DNA from 3 places in the Kocuria sp. ZOR0020 genome. Region 3 is predicted to be linked to each of the others. Evidence: riboswitches for the same ligand, from Rfam matches in the RefSeq annotation. Region 3 holds a riboswitch; each other region holds the start of a gene.
The links. A riboswitch is a leader RNA that binds a small molecule or an ion and turns the genes downstream of it on or off. The one in region 3 is predicted to bind S-adenosylmethionine.
Positions count from the first base shown of each region.

Region 1 (7,625 bases), on a different contig from region 3:
TGCCCATGAGGCCACCTGGGCCATGGCTGCGTTTTCCTCGCCCAGCGGGTTGAAGAAGTGGGTGGCCAGGATGAAACCTGCAGCCTGCGCGTAAATGTAGAAGTCGTACCACTCGATGGTGGTACCCACCAGTGTGCCCGCAAGGACCCTCTTCTCCTCGCGAGTCATCTCATGGCCGTGTGTGGAGCCAGAGCTCGCCGTAGTGCTCATGGATCTCTTCCGTGAGGTGGGGGCGAGGCCGCCCCGATTTACTTACCGATTGATCGGTAATTAACGGCATACTAAGCGGCGCTGTGATGGCTGTACCAGTATTCGGCACATCAGATACGATTTTCTTTGGTGGACGCGGAGGGGCGCTCCACGCCGTCGTCGTGACCTCACTAAAGCGCCGAGTAGGCCTTTTGATCGCTCCTCAGCGCTCAGGGGCGATCAAAAGGCCTACTCGGCGGGTGTGGCGGGTGTGGCGGGTGTGGCCCGGTCGGCTGGGGCCCGAGTGGTGGGGAGGGGACCGGGGGATCAGAACAACCGCCAGGTTGCGATCCGCGCCCCCTCCACCAAGGTTTCCAACTTGGCGGCAGCAATCTGCGGGTGAACCCGGCCGCCCAGCCCGCAGTCGGTGGAGGCGATCACGCGCTCCGGGCCCACAGCAGAAGCAAAGCGCTCGATCCGGTCGGCCACGAGCTCCGGGTGCTCTACCACGTTGGTGGCGTGGGAGACCACACCGGGGATGATGACCTTGTCAGCGGGCAGTTCCAGGTCCTTCCAGATTTTCCACTCGTGTTCGTGGCGCACGTTGGCGGCTTCGAACGAGTAGGCCCCGGCGTTGATCTCCAGCATGAGTTCGGCGATGTGACGGAACTCGATGTCCGTGGTGTGCGGACCGTGCCAGGAGCCCCAGCACAGGTGGAACCGCACCTGCTCGGCAGGGATCCCTTCCAGGGCGGTGTTGATGGCATCCACTCGCTTCCGGGTGAAGGCAAGGTAGTCCTCCACGGTGGGTTCGGGGTTGATCTGGTCCCAGTTCTCCGCAATGGAGGGGTCATCGATCTGCACGATCAGCCCCGCGTCCGTGATGGCCCTGTACTCCTCACGCATGGCTTGGGTGCAGGCGGCCAGGACGTCGTCCTCGTTGCCGTAGTGGTTGTCCTCAAGGCGCGCGCAGGATCCGGGGGAGAGCGCAGCCAGGTAGCCCTGCGTGGCCCCGGACTTGTCCATGGCGGCCTTCAGATTGGCGATGTCGCGCTGCACAGCCTCCTGGCCGACGTAGCGGATGGGCCCGTTGAACACCGGGAACGGTGCCGGTTTGCCGGTGAAGATTCCCGACGACGGGTCCTGGTACGCCTGCGCAAACTTCCCCCAGTCGCGGCGATCCCCAAAGCTGGTGAGTTTCACGTTTCCGGGTTCGGAACGGTGGACGGGCTGGTCGGCCAAGGTGCGGGTACCGGGGGCCAGCCCGTCCAGGCGGGCAAAGATGTAGTGCCACCAGGCGCCGTAGTCCACGTCTTCAGCCATGGCGTGGCCGTATTCGCCGTCGTTGACGACGTCGATCCCCACCTCCGTCTGGCGGGCCACCACCTGGTCCACTGCGGTGGCCAACAGGCGGTCGTAGTCCTGCCCGGCAACGCGGGCTTTTGCGGCGTCGATCAGGTCCCGGGTGCGGGGAAGGGAACCGGCGTGGGTGGTCAGGATGCGGTTTGTTGAGTGCTGCATGAAAGTCTCCAGGTGTGTGTCAATGCTGCCGAGTAGGCCGTTCGATCGCCGCTCAGCGCTCAGGGGCGATCAAACGGCCCACTCGGCGAAGAAGAAAGGGAGGGGGGTGGATCAGAAGAGGCGCTCGGTGGCCAGGCGGGCGCCTGCCGTGAGGGACTCCAGCTTGGCGAATGCGATCTGCGGGTGCAGGCGTCCGCCCAGACCACAGTCGGTGGAGGCCACCACGCGCTCGCGGCCCACAGCGGAGGCGAAGTTCTCAATCCGGTCCGCCACCAGCTCCGGGTGTTCCACCACGTTGGTGGAGTGGGAGACCACACCGGGGATGATCACCTTGTCATCGGGCAGATCGGCCTCAGCCCACAGCTTCCACTCGTGGGCGTGACGCACGTTGGCAGCCTCGAAGGAGTAGCCACCGGCGTTGATGGACAACAGCGGTTTGAGCAGGTGCTTGAGTTCCAGGTCCGTGGTGTGCGGGCCGTGCCAGGATCCCCAGCACAGGTGGAAGCGGATCTGGTCCTGGGGCAGCCCGCGCAGTGCGTGATTCAGGGCCTCGATCCGCAACTGGATGAACCCCAGGTAGTCCTCCACGGAGGGTTCGGGGTTGATTTGGTCCCAGGATTCGGCGATCGACGGGTCATCGATCTGCACGATCAGTCCCGCGTCCGTGATGGCCTTGTACTCCTCACGCATGGCATCGGCGCACGCGTAGACCAACTCCTCATCGGTCTTGTAGTACTCGTTGGTCACCCGCGCACAGGAGCCCGGGGACAGTGCCGCCACAAAACCCTGGGTGGCGCCGGTGTGCTCCAATGCGGACTTCAGATTGCGAATGTCCGCGGCCACCGCCTCCTGACCCGTGTAGGTCAGCGGACCGGTGATCTTGGGTTGCGTGACGGCCTTGCGCGCGGTCAGGATTCCCGACGACGGATCCTCGTATGCCTCCCTGAACCTCTCCCGGTCACGGCGGTCCGTGAAGGTGGTCAGCACAATGTTGCCCGGGGAGGAACGGTGTTTTTCCGTGGTGGCCCAGCGGTCCTCGTCGGAAGGGCTCAATCCGCCCAGACGGGAGAACGAGTAGTTCCACCACGCCCCGTAGTCCACGGAGGAGGACATGGTGTGCCCGTATTCGCCGTCGTTGACGACGTCGATCCCCAGCTGGCGCTGCTTGGCCACGATGTCCACAACACCCTGCTGCATGGTGCTCACCAACTGGTCCCAGGTGATGGACCCGTCCTGGTAGGCCTGATTGGCTTCCAACAGCTCCGGAGTACGGGGCAGGGAGCCCACGTGTGTGGTTTGGATGTGGTCAGAATTCAGCATGCGTGATTGCACGTCCTTTCCATCGGCCCTGGCGGGAGCACCTTGACTGACCAGCGGGTCACATCATGGTTGCTGCGACGTCAACGAGCCAGGTCTCTAAGTCGCTCTTGATGGGTAACGGGCTCATCCTGTCACGCAGAACACATCAGATGCCAAACTGGACGTCACATGACTGTTGGTGAGTCTCAGGCACAGCACGGGTGAGGCCACCAGCCCTGTACAGCACACCAGCCTTGTACGGCACACCAAGCACGATGACGTGCAGGAGGAGACCCATGACCCACCACCTGAACCACGGATCTGCCGCCGCCGGGGAGACCGACGGCACGGACGTTGTGATCCTGGGCGGAGCACGTACACCGCAAGGGAAGCTTTTGGGGCAGTTGGCCTCCCTGCAGGCCACTGACCTGGGGGCTCACGCCATCCAGCACGCCTTGGAGCGTTCAGGAGTGTCAGGGGCGCAGGTTGAGCACTTGATCATGGGGCACGTGGTGCAGGCCGGGTGCGGGCAGAACCCCGCCAAGCAGTCAGCGGTCAAGGCAGGTTTTCCCATGACAGTGCCGGCAGTGACCGTCAACAAGGTGTGCCTCTCCGGCTTGGTTGCGGTCACGGATGCCGCCCGCATGATCCGGGCGGGGGAGGCGCATGTGGTGGTGGCCGGCGGCCAGGAGTCCATGACCAACGCACCCCACCTTCTACCGGGGTCCCGCCAAGGAACCGCCTATGGCAACGTGACCATGATCGACGCCGTGGCCCACGACGGCCTAGTGGATGCAGCGGAGAACATTGCCATGGGTACCCTGACGGAGCGCGGCAACTCGCAACGCGGCCTGACCCGCCAGTCCCAGGACCAGGTTGCCGCTCGCTCCCACCAGCTGGCCGGGACGGCGGCGGCGGCCGGGGTGTTCGCCCAGGAGATCGCTGCCCTGCAGATTCCCCAGCGCAAGGGAGAGCCCGTGACCGTGGATGCGGACCAGGGGATCCGCCCGGATGCCACGGCAGAGTCTCTTGCCGGACTACGTCCGGCTTTTGGTGCTGATGGCACCATCACGGCCGGCAATTCTTCCCCACTGTCCGACGGCGCCTGCGCCCTGGTGCTGGCCTCCCGCAGCTGGGCGGAGGAAAAGGGTTTGTCCTGGTTGGCCGCGGTGGGTGCCTCCGGACAGGTGGCCGGCCCGGACAACTCCCTGCACTCCCAGCCGTCACAGGCCATCAAGAGCGCTGTGGACAAGGCCGGATGGGGCGTGGCCGACCTGGACTTCGTGGAGATCAACGAGGCCTTTGCCGCCGTGAGCCTGCAGTCTTTGGCTGACCTGGGTTACCCGCTGAAGCAGACCAACATTCACGGTGGCGCCATTGCACTGGGCCATCCCATTGGTGCCTCCGGGGCACGGTTGGCTCTCACTGCGGCCTTGGAACTGTCACGTCGTGGCCACGGAAAAGCAGCTGTGAGCTTGTGCGGCGGGGGTGGACAGGGCGAGGCCCTGCTGTTGTACCGCTGAGTAAACGGAATGCCGCGAATCGGGGCAGTTCCAGCGGATCGGGGAAGTGTCCAGCGGGTCCGGGCATTGAAGCGGTGCCGGTGAACAAGCCGTCAAACAAGCCAGGCCGTCCGAAAGCCTGGCTCAGGCCTTGGCCGCAGCCGCCCTCACAAGATGCTCCAGACCCCAGGTGAACTCGCGTTCAAATCGGTCAGCCACAGCGGTGGCGGAGGGCTGATTCCGGGTGTCCGCTGCCGCAAGGGCCTGGGCGGTCTGCTGCGTCAGGACCGAGCCCAGGACCCACCGCACCAAGTTCTGGGCCGCGGCAGCCGAGTCACTGACCCCCAAGCTTTCCAACTGTGCCGCCAACTCAGGGGCTGGTGGCAGGTACAGGGGTTGGTCGGCGTGGGCCACCGCCACGATCTCGGCACCGTCACGCACGGCCATCAGCCGCCGCCGGAACTCGGCCAGGACCCGGGCGGGTTCTGACGGCCAGGTGGGGGCGCCGTCGTTCGGGTTCAGGATGCGTTGAGCCACGGCAATCAACAGTTCTTGTTTGTTGGCCACGTGCCAGTAGAGCGCACCTGCCTGAACGCCCAGTTCCGTGGCCACGCGACGCATGGACAGATCTCCCAAGCCGTAGTCACCGGCCACTGTCAAAGCGGCATCCACCACCTGGTCGCGAGTCAATGGCACAGCGGAAACCTTGCCCTCACGCAGACACCAACTGGGTGTAGGCCTCCTGGTAACGCTGGGCTAGGTCCTCCCAGTGGCGGCGGTGTTTGCTCTTGGGCTTGAAGGTCTGGCTGCGCGGTGCTTCCACCGGCTCAGTGTCCGGGGAGAGCACTTCTTGGGCCATGATGGCGGTCCCGCGCAGCGTGGAACGTTTGAACGTGGCCTGGATGGTTTCCCTGCCCAGTTGATCCGCCAGAAGTTGCTGGATCCCGGGCACGTTCTGTGACACACCGCCGGTGGTGACCAGACGTTCGACGTCGCCGGCGGCCTCCTTCAATTGTTCGGCCACACGGCCCAGGGACACCACAATCCCCTCCATCACGCCGCGGACCATGTCCTGCGGTTCCGTGGACGCGGTGATGCCCACGGCATGTGCTTGTGCGCCACCCACCCAGCCGGTGGAGCGCTCGCCGCTGAGGTAGGGCAGGAACACGGGCACGTCCTGGGAGTAGGCCTGGGTGGCCACGTCTGCCACTTCGGTTCCCTCCGGGAGCCTGAAGGTGCGTTCGGCCCAGTCCACCGCACGTCCGACGTCGTTGATGGCCCCACCCAACAGGTAGCGGTGGTCATCCACCCGGTAGCACCACAGCCCCGCGGGGATCTCCTCCGGAGCGCTGTGCAGCATGACCCGCATGGCACCGGAGGTGGACATGGAGGTCACCACGGTGGAGGAGTCCCGGCCTCCGGCTCCCACGTTCTGGGCCAGACCGTCTGCAATGGGGGCAAACCACTTGGCGTCCTTGAGGGCCGGCCAGCGCTGGGTGATACCTGCCGGCACCTCCAGGATGGGTTGTGTGGGCCGGGCGATCAGGGACAGGTGGGAGAGGTCGATCTGGGCCAGCTCCAGCATGCGCTCGGACCAGTTGCCCGTGTGCCGGTCCTGCAGGCCGCTCCACGCGGCAATGGCGGTGCCTGCCCGGGCCTTGCCCAGCAGGCGGATGTGGAAGTACTCACCCAGGGAGACCCACCGCTTGGCCTGCGCAAAGATCTCCGGTTCGTGCTCCCGCAACCACCGGAATCGTGGGGCCAGGTAAGAGGTGTGAAGTCGTGCGCCGGTCAGCTGCTGAAGTTCGTGTTCACCCACCTCGGAGCGCAGTTGTGCCAGCTGAGGTGTACTGCGGGAATCGGCGTAGGTGTAGCAGGGGCTGGTGGCGCGGCGGTTGGCGTCCACTCCCACCACGGAGGAGGCGAAGGTGTCAATGGCCACGCCCTTGACCCGGCCGATCAGCTCCTTCCGGGAACCGATCACCACGTCAATGATGGTGCCGAGTTCCTCCACCACCTGATCGGGGTCGATCACACTCTTGCCGCCGCTTCCGGTGGTGAAGGCGTGCGGAATCTTGTGCCGGTAGCCGCGAACCGGAACACCCTCAGCGTCATGCAGACTCCCGCGGCTGGCCGTTGAACCAACATCCAATGCCAGCACCAGCGGGTCCACGGCTTTGGCCAGGGGAACCGCAAAGTCGATGTCGTCGTCGGTCTTGGGAGGGTTGGCGGACTTGGCCACGGCAGCGGTCCTTCGGGCGTCGGCGGTGTGGGTCAACGCAGGGGGCCGGGCCGACTCTTGCGGTCGACCCGGCCCCCGGTCGTGACGTCCATGCTATCCAGACGGCACCGTCACCGGCGCCATCCGCATCTGAGGCGGCACAAAATTGCCACGGTAAGTGGCGCTGATCAGGCCAAACCTGCAGCACGACGACGACGCGATGCCGTCACCCGGTTGACGATGATCAACACGATGCCCACCAGGAAGAGCAGGCCACCCAGCAGGATGCCGCCCAAGATGCCCACGGCACCTCCCACCAGGCCGCTGATATTGGCCTTGGCCACGTAGAGGTCGCTGCTGGCAAGCCCCGAGCAATAGATGTCGTACTCGCCTGCATCCGCGGAGGTGAAGGTACCCAGCACGGTGACGCTCTGGCCATCATCGCTGGATGCGCTGGTGGAGGTCTCGGTTGCCTCGAACTCGATGGAATTGGTCTGGGGGTCGTAGATGGAACAGGAGCCGGCCGAGCCGGACGAGACGGTGGGGTCGGCGGACATGACCCAATAGCTCTGCTCCGCTTCCAGGGTGTGAGTGCTTCCCGATTCCGCGTTGGCCATGTCCTGAGCGGTCCCGGCCATGGACACCACCGAGATGACCAGCAGGAGGATTCCCAACAACGGCCCGGCAACAGCCAGGGTGATGCCCAACCACAGTGGCGGTGTTCCCTTGATCTTCTGGCCCGAGCCCTGGGGTTGCTGACCGGAGGGGGACTGGCCGTAGTGAGGCTGTTGCCCTTGTGTGGCGTAGGGGTTCTGGTTGGTCTGCGCGTTGTATTGGGGCAGATCGGAGCCATGGGGCCCAGGAGTTCCATGGGGCCCGGTAGTTCCGGTGGG
Region 1 covers NZ_JROX01000128.1:7,695-15,319, forward strand. Annotated here, with positions in the region: partial or broken gene L979_RS08110 (MFS transporter) at 1-210, opposite strand, end outside; gene L979_RS08115 (cobalamin-independent methionine synthase II family protein) at 517-1,710, opposite strand; gene L979_RS08120 (cobalamin-independent methionine synthase II family protein) at 1,822-3,030, opposite strand; SAM riboswitch class I at 3,047-3,147, opposite strand; gene L979_RS08125 (acetyl-CoA C-acetyltransferase) at 3,306-4,532, shown strand; gene L979_RS08130 (TetR family transcriptional regulator) at 4,656-5,207, opposite strand; gene L979_RS08135 (gluconokinase) at 5,224-6,753, opposite strand; gene L979_RS08140 (hypothetical protein) at 6,921-7,625, opposite strand, start outside.
Region 1: it holds a riboswitch for S-adenosylmethionine, as region 3 does, so the genes downstream of both, L979_RS08120 (cobalamin-independent methionine synthase II family protein) here and L979_RS13325 (bifunctional o-acetylhomoserine/o-acetylserine sulfhydrylase) in region 3, are expected to answer to the same signal.

Region 2 (7,625 bases), on a different contig from region 3:
ATGCCCATCTGACACCTCTGCCTGACATGGATCTCCCCCTACAGTTTTGGCCGGGTCCGGTCATGGACGACGACGCCGCGGCAATCTGAGCGTGCGGTGCTCCGCTGATCCAAAGGCCTTGAGGAAGGGCCCAGGTGGAACATGGCGCTGCTGATGCCGCTCAATCGCCAGCTCGTAATAGTCAACCAGCTTACGAGTTGAAGCGTCCCAGGAGTGCTTGACGGCCTCTGCGCGTGCCGCAGCACCCATGCGCGCGCGTAGCTCGGGATCCTCGATCAGTTGGGCCAGGCGTGCGGTCAGATCCTGAGGGTTGCCCGGCTCCACCAGGAAACCGGTCTGGCCGTCGTCGATCACAAAGGGGATGCCGCCGGCGCGGGCACCCACCACGGGAACCCCGGAGGCGAAGGCCTCCAGGGCCACCAGGCCCAGGGTTTCCGATTGGGACGGGAAGGCAAAGACATCGGCTGTGGCGTAGGCGGCGGCCAGTTCAGTTCCGGACATGTACCCGGTGAACACGGTGTTGGTCCCGGCGAACTGCTTCTCCAGGTGGTCCTTGTGGGGGCCTGATCCCACGATCGCCAGGCGTGCGTGCGGCAGCCTGCGCATGGGTTCGATCAGCTGGTCAAGATTCTTCTCCTTGGACACCCGGCCCACGTACACGATCAACGGATCCTCCGGGTGCCCGTCCGTCAACCGGGACCGCAGGCTGCGGTCGGCGCGGGAGGGGTGGTAACCCACTGTGTCCACGGCTTTGGGCCACAGATCGACGTCGCGCACGCCCACCGAGCGGGCACGGTCCACCATGGGCCCTGAGGTGCACAGGTTGACCTCGGACTGGTTGTGCAGCCACCGCAACCAGGTTTCGGAGGAGGGGCGCAGCAGGTGCAGCCCCAGGGCATCTGCGTAATGAGGGACGTCGGTGTGGAAGGAGGACAGCAGCGGGAGGTCACGTCGGCGCGCGGAGAGCACGCCGTAAGCGGCCAGCCAGATGGGGTTCACGGCGTGGACGATCTCCGGCCGGAACTGGGCCATGGTGGTGGCAATCCGACTGGTGGGCAGCCCCAACTTGATCTCCGGATACCAGGGCTTGAAGGAGACCGAATGCACCGGAACCACCGTGTGGCCTGCATAAGTGGCTGGTGGGTTTCCGGGCGCGAACACCACCACCTCGTGACCCAGGGATTCCAGGTTCTCCAGGGTGCGCAGGATGCGGGTGACCACACCGTCGATCTTGGGGAGGAACACCTCCGTGTAGAGCGCGATCCTCACGTCAGCGGCTTCAGTTCCCGGCTGCGGTGCTGGAAGCGGAGCCGGCCTCTGCGCCGTCGTGGTCGGCCCCGGTCAACGACGCCGGGATGCCCGCGTGGGTGCGCCGGTTCCACAGGGAGGTGGCCGGGATCTTGGCCAGATCCGCGCGGTGTGCGTAGCGCCGGGCGGTCTCCTCCACTTCCAACAACAGGCCCTCGGACAGGGTGGTGGGCTCCAGGCCCAGGTCCAGGAAGGTGTCATTGGTGACGTGGAGATCGTTCTCCGCGGATTCCTGACGTGGGTTGGGCACCATCTCCACAGTGGCCCCGGAGATACGGCCCACGAGTTCGGCAAGGTCGCGGACCCGGTGCGTTTCCGTCATCTGGTTCAAGATCATCACACGATCACCCACGGCAGGCGGGTTGTTCAACGCGATCTCCACGCAGCGGACCATGTCCTGCACGTGGATGAAAGCACGGGTCTGGCCGCCGGTTCCGTGCACGGTCAGGGGGTACCCCACGGCAGCTTGCATGAGGAACCGGTTGAGCACGGTGCCGTAGTCGCCGTCGTAGTCGAAGCGGTTGATCAGTCGCTCGTCCCTGAGGGTCTCTGCGGTGTTGGTGCCCCAAATGATGCCCTGGTGGAGGTCCGTGATCCGCACGCGGTCGTTCTTGGCGTAGAAGGCGAACAGCAGCTGATCCAAGGACTTTGTCATGTGGTAGATCGACCCCGGGTTGGTGGGGTACAGAATCTGGGTCTCAATGTTCTGCTGACCCTCGTGGGGGATCTCCACATCCAGGTAGCCCTCCGGGATCTTCATCCCGGCCGTGCCGTATCCGTAGACGCCCATGGTGCCCAGGTGGACCACGTGGACGTCCCGGTCTGCTTCCACGATCGCTGCCAGCAGGTTGTGTGTGGCGTTGACGTTGTTGTCCACCGTGTAGCGCTTGGTCCGCGCGTTCTTCATGGAATACGGTGCCGCGCGCTGTTCGGCAAAGTGGACCACGGCGTCGGGGCCTTGGTCTTGGAGAAATGCCAACAGGTCGTCGCAGTCCTGGGCCACATCCAGATCTACGTGGGTGATGGTGCGTCCGGACAGTTCCTGCCACGCGTTGAGTCGTTCATCCAGCGGGCGGATCGGAGTCAGGGACTGCGCACCGAGTTCGTCGTCGATCCGGCGGCGGGACAGGTTGTCCACGATCGTGATTTCGTGGCCCTGGTTGGACAGGTGCAGGGCCGCAGGCCAGCCGCAGAATCCGTCGCCACCCAGGATTGCGATCTTCACTTGGTCTCCGTTTCAGCCGGCCGGTCACCCGCAGGTGCGAGTGGAGGTCACGCAGCAGCGTAGGCAGGTGGTGCCAGGCTTCTGCTGTGCCAATTCTGGCAGACAGCTGACTGTTGGCGGCGGTTTCAGGCGGAGGCGGCCACGCGGTGGCGGGCGCGCCGCAGCAGCTCGGGGATCTCACGAACTTGCCGTGATTCCCCAGGACCCACGTAGACGGTGGGCAGTTGCTCAACTTCCGTGGGGCTCAGCTCGTGGGTTGCCGGTTCCCAACCGCGCGGGAACTCATGGTGGTTGAAGGCACCACATTTTTGGCAGAAGTACTTCACGGTCCCGCCGGGCACGGATTCAGCGGCGCTGGAGCGCAATGCGCTGATCATGTCCCGGAATTTCTTGATACCGGTGCTGCGTGCAGGGGCGGAGGTGGCGGTTGCCGTGGGCACGATCGCCATGAACTTGAGGTAATAGTCCGTGGTGCACTGTTGGCACTCAGGTGCCCGCAGGTCACTGCTGCTCGAGTTCGGCGAGCCAAGCCGAGCCGTGCGCTGTGAGGAGGTTGGCATCTTCTCAACTCCATGGGGGTGGGTGTTGCGTGTGGGCGTTCGTGGGTGACCGGTCCGGATGGGCGGTGGTGAAGGCACCCATTCAGGTGCCGGGCACAGGGGTGTGTCGACGCCGTTGTGGAACGCAACCCACCTCAAGACTAGGCCACCGCAATGGCCTCCGTACAGGGCTGTTGCAAGGTGAATTACCCCACATGTGGACATGACAACTACTTTTGAGTAACGAGACGGTGACAAGCTCATATGCCGTTGGTTGTGTCTGGCGGTCTGACGGAATGGCACCCCTGGTGCGGGTTGGCGTCCGGGCTATTTCCAGCACGTCACATGGGGGTTGCGTGGGGTCTCGGGTGACCGTGTTTGACAGACTTCTCAGGTCACCGCCCGGAGTGCATCCGATCAGAGGGGAACAGGACATGGCCGGATCCGTGGATCCACGGCTTGCCGGCCGAGACCTGGCGGTGGATGCCGCCCGTGTGGCGGCTCTGGCCTTTGTGGTGTGTGCCCACATTTTGCTGGTCACCTTGGTGACTGATCCCGCAACGGGTGGGGTCTCCAACGTCATGGTGCCTACGCTCTACCCCTGGTTCTGGTGGGTGACGTGTTTGGTGCAGATCATGCCGCTGTTTTTTGTGGTGGGAGGTTATGCATCCGCGGTGTCCTGGAATCGGGCCCGCAGCACCCACCACGGACGCGATTCCACGTCACCTGCAGGCTGGGTCCGAGCCCGATTGCTGAAGCTTGCCCAACCGGCGGCCGCCCTGTGGGTGTTTCTGGCCCTTGCCTACGGTGCGGCGCGCGTTGTGGGCGCGCCGTCGGACTACGTCAACGCAGCACTTCCCGGCATCGGCATGCACCTGTGGTTCCTGGGTGCCTATGGGCTGTGCATGGCTGCAGTTCCTCTGACGACGGCGGCCCACCGGCGTCGTCCGTACCTGAGCCTGGGGGTGTTGTTGGCGGCGGTGGTCATGGTGGAACTGATTCGGGTCGGTACCGGTCAGCCCTGGTGGGGTCTGTTGGGGCTGGGCCCTGTCTGGGTGGCCATTCACCAACTGGGGTATTTGCGTGCTGACGGAACTTTTGGGCGGTGTCCACCCTGGCTCCTGGTGGTCATGGCTGCGGCCGGATACCTGGGACTTGCGGTGTTGACGTCCATGCCTGCGTGGTCCCGGGACATGCTGACCAATCTCAACCCACCCACCATGGCCCTGTTCCTGCTGGGGCTCAGCCAAGCGTGCCTGCTGCAGTTGCTCACCCCGCTCTTGGATCGGCTGATGCGTCACAAGCCCATTCAGACCGTGGCGTGGGTGATCGGGTCCCGGCCGGTCACCCTCTACCTGTGGCACCTGCCGGTGATCGTGTGTGTCATGGCCGTGTGGTGGCTTGTGGGTGGGCCGGAACCTGCCGTGGACAGCGCTGCGTGGTGGTTGTGGCGTGTGCCGTTGGCCGCGATCTGTTGGGTGGCCGTTCTGGCGGTGGTGCCTCTGGCGGGTTCGGTGGAGGCCAGATCCTCGGTTGACTCCCGTTCTCCGGTGACTTGGCTGCCAGTTCTGATCGCGCTGGTGCTGGTGGTGGTGCCCGCCGTTCTGGAAATTCGTTTCCTGTTCACACCGTGGTTGGTTCTGGGTGGTGCCGTGGCTCATGTGGTGGCAGTGGGACTGTTACGTCGTGTTCGCCCGCCTGCCCGCCGTCATGGTTCTCCGTGTTGACCAGGGGACCTTGTGGTGGGTTAAACTGATCGAGCTTCACGAGATGCGTTCGCCAAGCTCCGACTTGAGCGCACACCAACCCCATGTTCACGGGTGGTTCGGATGACGAAGTGGCCTGCTACGCCCGCAGCGCACGAACATTCCCGTGGGTAACTGTGCAGGTCAAGAACACTGCACCACGGAGTTCCTACGCATGACTCTCTCCCCATCGGCTGACATCAACGGTTCGTCGTCCTTGGCCACCCGCCAGATTCACGCTGGCCGTGCAGGGGCGGCTGATGCCCCCACCCAGGCCACTCTGCCCGTCCCGATCTATCAGTCATCGGCCTTCGAGTTCCCCGACCACGCATCTGCGGCGGCAATGTTTGCCCAGACCCAACCGGGCTTCACCTATTCCAGGACTGGTAACCCCACGGTGGCGGTGCTGGAAACTCGGGTGGCCGATCTGGAGGGCGGTCTGGCTGGTTTGGCGTTGGGCTCCGGGCAGTCCGCCGTGGCCGCAGCACTTCTGGCCCTGGTCAGCACCGGCCCGGGCAAACACCTGGTGGTTTCGGAAAAAATCTACGGTGGTACCGTTGATCTGCTGGGGGACACCTTGGCTGATCTGGGAGTCACCGTCACCTACGTGGATCCCGCGGACTCAGCGCAGTGGGCCCAGGCCCTCACACCGCAGACCCGTGGGTTCTTCCTGGAGTCCATTGGCAACCCGCTGTCCACACTGGCGGACCTGGATGCGATTGCCCAGATCGCCCATGACAACGGCATCCCGGTGGTGGTGGACAACACCCTGGCCACGCCGGTGCTCTACCGCCCGTTCGAGCACGGCGCAGACATTGTGGTGCACTCGGCCACCAAGTTCCTGGGTGGCCACGGAACAGCACTGGCTGGAGTGATCGTGGACTCGGGACGCTTCGACTGGGAGCGGGAACCCGAGCGGTGGCCACAATTCACCCAGGCCCGTGAACGTTTCGGTCATGTGAGCCTGGTGGACAAGTGCCGCGGCGGATCACCGTTCCTTCACCTGTGCCGCGCCAAGTTCGTTCATGACCTGGGGCTCACACTCTCTCCGTTCAACGCCTCCCAGATCATTCAGGGCCTGGAAACCTTGGATCTCAGGGTCCGTCGGCACACGGATTCGGCAACGCAGATCGCGCGGTTCCTGGCCTGTCACCCCGCCGTCCGCACTGTTCACCACCCTGCCGTGGAGGGCTCGGCCAATCAGGAGATCGCTCAGCGGGACTACCCGCAGGGCACCGGTTCCGTGTTCGCCTTTGAACTGAACTGCGCCCGGGACTGTGTCCCGGCATTCGTGGATTCGCTGCGCCTGTTCAAACTGGTGGCCAACATCGGGGACGTGCGCTCGCTGATTGCGCATCCGGCGGCCATGACCCACTGCCGGCTGAACGAGGAACAGCGCCTGGCCGGTGGCATCACCTGGGAAACCCTGCGACTGTCCGTGGGTCTGGAGTCCGTGCATGACTTGATTGCGGATCTGCAGTCCTCCCTGGATGAACTGTTGCGCACCGGTGATGCCGCCCGGATCCGGCAAGCCCAGGGTGCACAGGAGGTCTCCGCATGAGTGGCTTCACCACACTGGCCGTGCACGCCGGCCAGGAGCCGGACCGCCTGACCGGAGCGGTTATCCCTCCGATCTACCAGACCTCCACCTTTGTGCAGGACGGCATCAACGTCCTGCGTGACGGCCATGAGTACTCCCGGGGTTCCAACCCCACACGCAACGGATTCGAACAGCAGTTGTGCGCACTGGAGAAGGGGGCCAGCGGTTTTGCCTTCGCCTCCGGGATTGCAGCAGAGGACGCCTTGTTGCGGGCCGTGTTGCGCCCCGGGGATCACGTGGTCCTGGGTGCCGATGGTTACGGCGGGACCAACCGCCTGGTCAGCAGGGTCCTGGCGCCGTGGCAGGTGCAGCACACCGCGGTTGACGTCACTGATCTTGATGCCGTGCGTGGTGCCGTCACGGCCCGAACTCGTCTGGTGTGGGTGGAAACCCCCACCAATCCGCTGCTCGGTATCGCGGATCTGGCGGGCCTGGCTGAACTGGCCCACGAATACGGCGCATTGCTGGTGGTGGACAACACCTTTGCATCGCCGTACCTGCAGCGTCCCCTGGAGTTCGGCGCGGACGCCGCGGTGCATTCCACCACCAAGTACGTGGGCGGCCATTCGGACGTGTTGGGTGGCGCGGTGGTGGTGGCGGATCGGGAGTGGCATGTTGAGGCGGTCAACGGTTTCTCCCCGGGTTCCACCCTTGCGGAGTTGGCGGCCTTTCAACAGTTCGCGGCCGGTGCCGTTGCCGGACCGCAGGACACGTATCTGGCAGCGCGCGGGCTCAAAACTCTGGCATTGCGCATGGAGCGTCACCAGCACAATGCCGGTCAGATCGCTCAGTGGTTGACTCAGCGGCCGGAAGTTTCTCAGGTCTTCTATCCGGGTCTGCCTGATCATCCTGGTCATGAGCTGGCCGCCCGGCAGATGGACGGCTTTGGCGGGATGATCTCCTTCCGACTGCGCGCGGGGGAGGCTGCGGCCCGGCGGTTCGCGGAATCCACCCAGATGTACAAGCTCTCCGTGTCCCTCGGTGGGGTCGAGTCCCTGATTTGCTGGCCGTCCCAGATGACCCACGGGTGTGTGGCAGGTACGGAGAACGCTGTCCCCACTGACCTGGTGCGGCTTTCCGTCGGGATCGAGGACGTGGAAGATCACCTGGAGGATCTGGAGCTGGCCTTCACATCCTGACCTCAGCGGTACTTGGCTCTAGGCTGGGAGGGGAAAGAGCCGGGTGCCTCACCCGGCACCCTCTCAAGT
Region 2 covers NZ_JROX01000043.1:4,949-12,573, reverse strand. Annotated here, with positions in the region: gene L979_RS02830 (glycosyltransferase family 1 protein) at 61-1,269, opposite strand; gene L979_RS02825 (NAD-dependent epimerase/dehydratase family protein) at 1,280-2,533, opposite strand; gene L979_RS02820 (hypothetical protein) at 2,659-3,093, opposite strand; gene L979_RS02815 (acyltransferase) at 3,507-4,799, shown strand; SAM riboswitch class IV at 4,834-4,943, shown strand; gene L979_RS02810 (O-acetylhomoserine aminocarboxypropyltransferase/cysteine synthase family protein) at 4,993-6,378, shown strand; gene L979_RS02805 (cystathionine gamma-synthase) at 6,375-7,556, shown strand.
Region 2: it holds a riboswitch for S-adenosylmethionine, as region 3 does, so the genes downstream of both, L979_RS02810 (O-acetylhomoserine aminocarboxypropyltransferase/cysteine synthase family protein) here and L979_RS13325 (bifunctional o-acetylhomoserine/o-acetylserine sulfhydrylase) in region 3, are expected to answer to the same signal.

Region 3 (2,259 bases):
TGTCGTCGATGTGCTCGAGCCCCACGGAGAGGCGGACAAAGCCCGGCTGCACCCCGGCATCGGCCTGCTCCTGTGCGCTGAGCTGGGCGTGGGTGGTGGAGGCCGGGTGGATCACCAAGGAGCGGACGTCCCCGATGTTCGCCACGTTGGAGTGCAACACCAACGCATCGGCAAAGGCCTGACCGGCGGCAGCCCCTCCTGTGAGCTCGAATCCCACAATGGACCCGGCCCCCTGGGGCAGGTACTTCTGCGCGGTGGTGAACCACGGGGAGGATTCCAGTCCGGCGTAGGTGACGGACACGACGTCGTCGCGCCCCTGCAGCCACTGTGCCACCGCTGCGGCATTGGAGACGTGGCGGTCCATGCGCAGGGACAGCGTTTCAATGCCCTGTTCGATCAGGAAGGCGTTGAAGGGTGCAATGGAGGCACCTAGGTCACGCAACAGTTGGGTGCGGACCTTGAAGGCGTAGGACACGTTGGCTCCGAATGGGCCATCGGCACCGAAAACCTCTCCGAACACAATGTTGTTGTAGGACGGATCCGGGGTGACGAACTCGGGGAACCGGTCCGGGTACCGGGTGTAGTCGAAGTTCCCGGAGTCCACCACGAACCCGCCGATGGACGTCCCGTGCCCACCCAGGAACTTGGTGGCCGAATGCACCACCACATCCGCACCCCATTCGATGGGGCGCAGCAGGTACGGGGTGGCCACCGTGTTGTCCACGATCAGCGGCACCTCGGCAGCATGAGCGGCCTCCGCCACGGCCTGGATGTCCAGGACATCTCCACGCGGGTTGGGGATGGTTTCTGCAAAGAACGCCTTGGTGTTGGGCTGCACGGCTGCGGCCCACGCTTGCGGGTCCGCCGGTTCGGTCACAAAGGTGACCTCAATGCCCAGTTTGGCCAAGGTGTACTTGAACAGGTTGAAGGTTCCGCCGTAAAGAGAGGCACTGGCCACAACGTGGTCACCGCTACCGGCGATGTTCAAGATCGCATACGAGGTGGCCGCCTGCCCGGAAGCAACCATGACCGCAGCAACACCGCCCTCCAGGGAGGCCACACGGTTCTCCACCACTTCCACGGTGGGGTTGGTCAAGCGCGTGTAAATGGGGCCGAGTTCCTGCAGCGCAAAACGGCCGGCGGCGGTGGCGGAGTCGGGAAACACAAAGGACGTGGTCTGCTGGATGGGCAGCGCCCGCGCGCCGGATCCGGGATCCGGGGCCTGTCCGGCGTGGATCTGACGGGTTTCGAAGTTCCAGCCTGCGGGGTTGGCCGGGGTGGGAGAGTCGCTCATCGGTGGCTCCTGGTCTCAGGGGTCGTGAGCCGGGCCCGGCACGGTCCCAGTGCCACCCCGGGTCCGCGACCCGCGCTTGCCGGAACACGTTTGTATCCGGCCCGGTCCTCACCCAGGGCACCCCACCGCGGTTGGAGGGTTGCCGGCCAGCAAGCTGGGGCTTGACGCTGGCTCTCGTGACCGCCTTCATTCTCCGGTGTGGGCGGAGTGATCTGCAACCCGGATCACGACGACGCCCCCGGTGTGACCCCGGATCTCAGCCGAAGAACCAGGCTCCTGCCAAGAACCCCACGGCATCCAGCAGGAAGTGGGCAATCACCAGCGGCATGATCCGTCCCGTGCGCCGGTAGATCCACAGGAACACCAGCCCCATGACCACGTTGCCCAACGCCGGGCCTAAGCCTTGGTAGAGGTGGTAGCTGCCGCGCAGCAGCGCCGTACCGATCAGCACCATCGGCCAGCTCCAGCCCACCCGCAGCAGACGGTCGGCCAGGAAGGCCACCACAATGACTTCCTCCACCAGGGAGTGCCGCAGAGCCTGGGCCACCAACAGCAGGATGTTCCACCACTCGGTTCCCCCGGCATTGGTGGTCAGTTCCGCCGTGATGCCCAGCGCCCTGCCGGCTTGGTAGAGCCCCAAGGTGCCCAGACCCATCACCAGGAACAGCAGTGCACCCAGTGCCAGGTCAGGCAGTGGTGCTTTGAAGTCCAGGCCTATCCGGCGGACCACGGTCCTGAGCTGACCGGCAGAACCTGCCAGGAAGTACAGCGCCAACACCACCGGAACAAAAGCCAAGACGATGGTGAGCACCTGGCGCAGCACATCAAAAACCGGGGAGGCACTCATGACCCGGTTCATGGTGGCCTGGGAGTCGGCAATCCCAGTGGTGGTGGCAGCTTCCGCCAGGCTGAGCACCGACCACAGGGCACTGGCACCCACGGAAACACCCAGCACCACCAGGATC
Region 3 covers NZ_JROX01000306.1:15-2,273, reverse strand. Annotated here, with positions in the region: partial or broken gene L979_RS13325 (bifunctional o-acetylhomoserine/o-acetylserine sulfhydrylase) at 1-1,294, opposite strand, end outside; SAM riboswitch class IV at 1,362-1,476, opposite strand; partial or broken gene L979_RS13320 (CPBP family intramembrane glutamic endopeptidase) at 1,551-2,259, opposite strand, start outside.